Regions from separate parts of the Carnobacterium pleistocenium FTR1 genome, predicted to be linked through region 2. Evidence: a T-box and tRNA genes for the amino acid it is inferred to sense, from the RefSeq annotation. Region 2 holds a T-box; the other holds one or more tRNA genes.
What was found. The T-box of region 2 lies ahead of glyQ (glycine--tRNA ligase subunit alpha). A T-box ahead of a tRNA ligase gene usually reads a tRNA of that ligase, here a tRNA-Gly.

Region 1 (3,458 bases), 690 kb from region 2:
AACAAAAAGGCTACCATCCTGATAAGTGTATTCTGAATTACATTTTGGACAATTTGGTAAGTTAGACATGTATTTTCTCCTCCAATGACTATGGTTACCTATATAATGGCATACCCTTAATGGATTGGCAACGCATATTTTCGTTTTATCTATTTCATCTATCTAAGTAGAATTCTATTTGGTTTCTGAATTGTCAAATTAAGCTAGACAAACTATCGCCATTCATGTAACTCAAGAATACTTCCGCAAATGACTTTATCTTTGATGAAGCCTATTGTTTCTTTGGAAGAACGATTCTGTGACGCCCACAACGCCATTTATTTTCTTTGCACTGTTAACAATACTCAAGGACTATATGTAGTGAAATTTCTATCACTACATACAGTCCTTTATTCTACAACCATAATTAAACAAAAAAAGGACCAGAGAAATTTCTCCAGTCCTTTTTCATTCAATTATCTGATGACCCGTACGGGAATCGAACCCGTGATACCGCCGTGAAAGGGCGGTGTCTTAACCGCTTGACCAACGGGTCATTATTTAAATTAGTACAATGGGCCTAAATGGACTCGAACCATCGACCTCACGCTTATCAGGCGTGCGCTCTAACCAGCTGAGCTATAGGCCCAAAAAAAAAAGCGGGTGGCGAGAATCGAACTCGCATCAACAGCTTGGAAGGCTGTGGTTTTACCACTAAACTACACCCGCATTATAATATATGGCCCGGGACAGAATCGAACTGCCGACACCTTGAGCTTCAATCAAGTGCTCTACCAACTGAGCTACCGGGCCAAACATTTGTTTAAACGGTCTCGACGGGAATCGAACCCGCGATCTTCTGCGTGACAGGCAGACATGTTAACCCCTACACCACGAGACCTTTTTGCATTTAAAAACTATCTTTTAAAAAAGATAAATTGCGGGGACAGGACTTGAACCTGTGACCTTCGGGTTATGAGCCCGACGAGCTGCCAACTGCTCCACCCCGCGATAATAATAATGAATCATTTGAAAAAGGAGGATAAGAGATTCGAACTCTTGCGTGCTTTTACACACCTGACGGTTTTCAAGACCGTTCCCTTCAGCCGGACTTGGGTAATCCTCCATAAGACTGATAAAATGACAATATATTAAGTTATATAAAATTGTCTATGACCCGTACGGGAATCGAACCCGTGATACCGCCGTGAAAGGGCGGTGTCTTAACCGCTTGACCAACGGGTCTATAATATTCAAAAAATAAAGATACGGAGAAGGAGGGATTTGAACCCTCGCGCCGCGTTAACGACCTACACCCTTAGCAGGGGCGCCTCTTCAGCCACTTGAGTACTTCCCCAAAAAAACTAATATTATAAAGTATTGATTTATTCAATGGGCCTAAATGGACTCGAACCATCGACCTCACGCTTATCAGGCGTGCGCTCTAACCAGCTGAGCTATAGGCCCATAAGAAAAGCGAGTGACGAGAATCGAACTCGCATCAACAGCTTGGAAGGCTGTGGTTTTACCACTAAACTACACTCGCAAAAACGGTCTCGACGGGAATCGAACCCGCGATCTTCTGCGTGACAGGCAGACATGTTAACCCCTACACCACGAGACCTTTTTGCATTTAAAAACTATCTTTTAAAAAAGATAAATTGCGGGGACAGGACTTGAACCTGTGACCTTCGGGTTATGAGCCCGACGAGCTGCCAACTGCTCCACCCCGCGATAATAATAATGAATCATTTGAAAAAGGAGGATAAGAGATTCGAACTCTTGCGTGCTTTTACACACCTGACGGTTTTCAAGACCGTTCCCTTCAGCCGGACTTGGGTAATCCTCCATAATAATACAAGGTTACTTTAATCTCAACCGATTAATGGACCTTGTAGGACTCGAACCTACGACCGGACGGTTATGAGCCGTCTGCTCTAACCAACTGAGCTAAAGGTCCAAGATCTTTAAAATAACAATAGCGGCGAAGGGGATCGAACCCCCGACCTCCCGGGTATGAACCGGACGCTCTAGCCAGCTGAGCTACACCGCCATAATAAAAGTGACAATTTTTAAAAAAGTGGAGCCTAGCGGGATCGAACCGCTGACCTCCTGCGTGCAAGGCAGGCGCTCTCCCAGCTGAGCTAAGGCCCCTGATTTTTAAATCGGGAAGACAGGATTCGAACCTGCGACCCCTTGGTCCCAAACCAAGTGCTCTACCAAGCTGAGCTACTTCCCGTTTACTTACTTCTTATTCTTTTTTTCAAAAGAAATGCACCCAAGAGGACTTGAACCTCTAACCCCTTGATTCGTAGTCAAGTACTCTATCCAATTGAGCTATGGGTGCAAATGGTGCCGAGGGCCGGAATCGAACCGGCACGGTGATCACTCACCGCAGGATTTTAAGTCCTGTGCGTCTACCTGTTCCGCCACCCCGGCATTAGAACAGTTCCTCATCTTACGAATGAGCTTACTAGTCAAACTAGTAAGCGAAAGACGGGATTCGAACCCGCGACCCCCACCTTGGCAAGGTGATGTTCTACCACTGAACTACTTTCGCAAAAGAATGCCGGCTAAAGGAGTTGAACCCTCGACCCTCTGATTACAAATCAGATGCTCTACCAACTGAGCTAAGCCGGCTAAAGTGATATCTCAATCATTCAATGAAAATAGTGCGGGTGAAGGGACTTGAACCCCCACGTCTTACGACGCTAGATCCTAAATCTAGTGCGTCTGCCAATTCCGCCACACCCGCAAAAACATGGCATAACTAACCATATTTGACTGATTAGCTATGAGTCATGCAGGATTCGAACCTGCGACCCTCTGATTAAAAGTCAGATGCTCTACCAACTGAGCTAATGACTCATGGTGGAGGTTGACGGGCTCGAACCGCCGACCCTCTGCTTGTAAGGCAGATGCTCTCCCAACTGAGCTAAACCTCCATATAAAAAATTGAATTTGCGTGGCAACGTCCTACTCTCACAAAGGGAAACCCTTCACTACCATCGGCGCTAAGAAGCTTAACTTCTGTGTTCGGCATGGGAACAGGTGTGACCTTCTTGCCATCATCACCACACAATTTCAATCAGAGAACATTGTTCTCTCAAAACTGGATAAGGTAAAAATCGTTTTTGTTCTGAATCCGTCGTACACCGCTTATTTCTTTGGTTAAGTCCTCGACCGATTAGTATTGGTCCGCTCCATATATCGCTATACTTCCACTTCCAACCTATCAACCTGATCATCTCTCAGGGGTCTTACTCACTTACGTGATGGGAAATCTCATCTTGAGGGGGGCTTCACGCTTAGATGCTTTCAGCGTTTATCCCGTCCACACATAGCTACCCAGCAATGCCCTTGGCAGAACAACTGGTACACCAGAGGTGTGTCCATCCCGGTCCTCTCGTACTAAGGACAGCTCCTCTCAAATTTCCTACGCCCGCGACGGATAGGGACCGAACTGTCTCACGACGTTC
Region 2 (3,458 bases):
TCTTCATCCAATGAAACAGACCATTGATTTTCGTTTATCAACTCTTCAATTTGGGTAACAATCATTTGTTTACGTTTTGCGCTATCCGCGATAACAAAGACACTCTCCAACGTTTTTTCATAGTCCAACACATTAGCAAATGTCACTTCATGCCCTAAAAAGCGGTGACCGCGTGACGTGTTTGCTGTTTGGATATCTAGTAATTTAAAAGGAATCACTTCTTCATCTAGCATAGCTGTCAACCAATGGAACGGGCGGATGTATCTAAATGAGTGGTTTGCCCAATGCATGCTTACTGGAAATGTTAGAGATGTGATCACTTTATCTAAATCAATCAAACTGTCATTAACGGTTTTTCCTGAAATGAATTTATCGACGTAAACGTAATCAACCTCTTTGATTGATTTAAAATAAATATCATCAGGTGTTACTCCTTGTCCTCGGGCAAATCCTATGGCAGCTTTGCTCCAATTGCCGTCAGCATCTTGCGCTATTTTTTTAGCAGGTCCTTTGACTGATTCTTGAATATCTTCTTGTTTCTCTGCAATATCCTTAACAATGACTGCTAGTCGTCGTGGAGTCGAAAAAGGAATGACTTCTCCATGAGCTAAACGTTTTTCTTTTAAAAAGGCAGTTATTTTTTGGACTAATTGTTCACTGCTTGGGGTAACGATATGAGCAGGAATTTCTTCTAAACCAATTTCTAACAATAGATTCTTAGTCATATTAGTTTACCTCCTTAGTTTCGATAGTTTGGCCTTGAAGCAGAGGGAAACCTAATTTTTCGCGTTCTGTAACAAACGCTTTTGCGATTGAACGGGCCATATTCCGAATACGGGCTAAATATCCTGCACGTTCTGTGACCGATACTGCTCCCCTTGCATCTAATAAATTAAAGGTATGGCTACACTTTAAAACATAATCGTAGGCAGGATGAACTAGACCTGCTTTAATTTGAGCTAGAGCTTCTTTTTCATATTCATTAAATAACATCAAAAGTAATTCTTGATTGCTATTTTCAAAAGCATATTTTGAATGTTCGTATTCAGGTTGAATAAATATTTCACCGTATTTCACGCCTTTTGTCCACTCGATGTCATAAACACTATCGACATCTTGAATGTATGACGCTAAACGTTCTAGTCCGTATGTGATTTCACTTGTTACAGGGCTGCATTCTAACCCACCAACTTGTTGGAAGTAGGTAAATTGCGTAATTTCCATTCCATCTAACCAAACTTCCCAGCCTAAACCAGCGCAACCCATTGAAGGATTTTCCCAGTTGTCTTCAACGAAACGAATATCATGTTCCAAAGGATCGATTCCTAATAAACGCAGACTGCCTAAATAAAGTTCTTGAATATTATCCGGTGATGGTTTCATAACTACTTGAAACTGATGATGTTGAAATAAGCGGTTTGGATTTTCGCCATAACGGCCGTCAGCTGGACGTCTTGAAGGTTCTACATATGCAGCATTCCATGGTTCAGGTCCAATCGCACGCAAGAATGTATAAGGGCTCATCGTTCCTGCCCCTTTTTCTGTATCGTAGGATTGAAGCAGCAAGCAGCCTTGATCTGACCAATATTTTTGTAACGTTAAAATGATTTCTTGAAATGTTAGACTATTTTCTTTCATTATAGCATTCTCCTTTTTATTTCAAATTATATTGGTTAGCTAAAAAAATATACAAAAAAAGTCCCTATGCTGACAGTTAGTCATCAGCATAGGGACGATAATACAATCGCGGTTCCACCCTAATTCTAGTTTACTAAAAACTAGCATCTTTTTTATTGAACAGCTCCAGAAGGCCTTTCAAAATTTTGTCTATATTTGGCTCGCACTATCCCAAATTCGCTCATATAGAGGTGAAATTTTTACTTTTTTCTTTCATCGCTGGTTATTCAGTTGTTTCTATCATAGCTTGTAACAAGAACTTTTGTCAATCATTACTTTCATTCTCATCAAGTGTTTCATCAGGAGTAACTTTTCTATCAATCAAAAGGTTGCCCCACGTATACATCTGATCAATGAATTTTTTACTCTTCAACTTAATTCCAACCGATTCGTCATAGATAAGGTCGATCAATGTCCTGATTTCTCGTTTCGTCTCTTCTTTAACCGTAATAGAGCCTAATTGATCTAACGAAATAGCTGAAAATAAACGCACGAAATGAATCGCTCTTTGGCTAGAATGGTACCGATAACGGTCTAGCTGCCAATGTTCTTGACATAATAATCCACCATAGCTGCCAGAATAGTCAAACGGGCCTTCAGTTTTCCCACAGATACGGCAACCTCTTAATTCCGGAGAAACACCAAAGTAAGGCAGAATTTGGATTTCAAAGATATTGACTACTATTTCCGGATCTGTTTCTTCATTGATTTCGGTTAAACAGCGGTCGATTTTATGAAACAACGTTCCATCTACAATACCATCATCTAAAGCCGCATCTGCTAAACTTAAGATATATGTCGCGTAGGCATTCAAAAAAATATCCGTTTGCATACTTTTATATTGATCAACTTCTTTTACATCTCGTATAAAACACAGTCCCGTGTCTCGCATATCGGCTATATAAGTTGCTTTTGTAAAGGGCAATACCGCAGTTCTAAGTTTGTTTTTTTGCTTTCGAGCTCCTTTGACAAAAAACATTCTTTTCCCAAAACGATTTGTAAATAATTTGACTAATTGATCATTTTCACGATGGTTTCGTACAGATAACACAATGCCTTCTACTTCTTCTATTTGAGCCATTTAGAAACCCCCTACGATACGATCTTTATTTAAAAAAACAAACCATAATGATATGGTTTGTTTTTTTTAATGGTCAGTACTTTTTAGTAATCATCTTTACGGTAACCGTAGTCTTGCAGACTCGATTGACGGTCACGCCAATCTTTTTGAACTTTTACCCATAAATCAAGATAAATTTTGTCTCCTAATAACACTTCGATATCTCTTCTAGCTCGGATACCGATATCTTTCAGCATTTTCCCGCCTTTGCCAATAATGATACCTTTTTGACTTGAACGTTCAACAATGATTGCTGCATGCACTTGAACTTTACCTAATTCATTTCGTTGCATACTCTCCACTACTACAGCGACAGAGTGAGGAACTTCTTCTCTCGTTAATTCAAGAACTTTTTCACGAATCAGTTCAGAAACAATAAAATACTCAGGATGATCTGTTACTTGGTCATCCGGATAAAATTGAGGTCCCTCTGGAAGATAGTTCTGCAATTCAGCCAGTAATGTATCTACGTTGTTTCCAACTGAAGCTGAAATCGGAATAACTTGCGCAAAGTCGACCAATGAACGATAATCCTCAATAATTGGCAATAGTTGATCGGGATTAATTTTATCGATTTTATTAAGCACTAAAAATACTGGGCTTTTAGCGGTTTTTAATCTTTCCATAATAAAATTATCACCAGGGCCACGTTTTTCAGCCA

Region 1: it encodes a tRNA-Gly, which carries the amino acid that the T-box ahead of glyQ (glycine--tRNA ligase subunit alpha) is inferred to sense. The anticodon was not compared.

Annotation. Positions count from the first base shown of each region.
Region 1 covers NZ_JQLQ01000002.1:2,102,285-2,105,742, forward strand. The annotation lists gene BP17_RS10220 (zinc ribbon domain-containing protein YjdM) at 1-69, opposite strand, end outside; tRNA gene BP17_RS10225 (tRNA-Glu) at 464-535, opposite strand; tRNA gene BP17_RS10230 (tRNA-Ile) at 555-628, opposite strand; tRNA gene BP17_RS10235 (tRNA-Gly) at 638-708, opposite strand; tRNA gene BP17_RS10240 (tRNA-Phe) at 720-792, opposite strand; tRNA gene BP17_RS10245 (tRNA-Asp) at 808-880, opposite strand; tRNA gene BP17_RS10250 (tRNA-Met) at 918-990, opposite strand; tRNA gene BP17_RS10255 (tRNA-Ser) at 1,016-1,105, opposite strand; tRNA gene BP17_RS10260 (tRNA-Glu) at 1,153-1,224, opposite strand; tRNA gene BP17_RS10265 (tRNA-Ser) at 1,249-1,336, opposite strand; tRNA gene BP17_RS10270 (tRNA-Ile) at 1,373-1,446, opposite strand; tRNA gene BP17_RS10275 (tRNA-Gly) at 1,455-1,525, opposite strand; tRNA gene BP17_RS10280 (tRNA-Asp) at 1,531-1,603, opposite strand; tRNA gene BP17_RS10285 (tRNA-Met) at 1,641-1,713, opposite strand; tRNA gene BP17_RS10290 (tRNA-Ser) at 1,739-1,828, opposite strand; tRNA gene BP17_RS10295 (tRNA-Ile) at 1,866-1,939, opposite strand; tRNA gene BP17_RS10300 (tRNA-Met) at 1,959-2,032, opposite strand; tRNA gene BP17_RS10305 (tRNA-Ala) at 2,061-2,133, opposite strand; tRNA gene BP17_RS10310 (tRNA-Pro) at 2,145-2,218, opposite strand; tRNA gene BP17_RS10315 (tRNA-Arg) at 2,253-2,326, opposite strand; tRNA gene BP17_RS10320 (tRNA-Leu) at 2,330-2,418, opposite strand; tRNA gene BP17_RS10325 (tRNA-Gly) at 2,468-2,539, opposite strand; tRNA gene BP17_RS10330 (tRNA-Thr) at 2,547-2,619, opposite strand; tRNA gene BP17_RS10335 (tRNA-Leu) at 2,653-2,734, opposite strand; tRNA gene BP17_RS10340 (tRNA-Lys) at 2,775-2,847, opposite strand; tRNA gene BP17_RS10345 (tRNA-Val) at 2,849-2,924, opposite strand; rRNA gene rrf (5S ribosomal RNA) at 2,943-3,058, opposite strand; rRNA gene BP17_RS10355 (23S ribosomal RNA) at 3,147-3,458, opposite strand, start outside.
Region 2 covers NZ_JQLQ01000002.1:1,415,409-1,418,866, forward strand. The annotation lists gene glyS (glycine--tRNA ligase subunit beta) at 1-725, opposite strand, end outside; gene glyQ (glycine--tRNA ligase subunit alpha) at 727-1,638, opposite strand; T-box leader at 1,726-1,903, opposite strand; gene recO (DNA repair protein RecO) at 1,943-2,758, opposite strand; gene era (GTPase Era) at 2,842-3,458, opposite strand, start outside.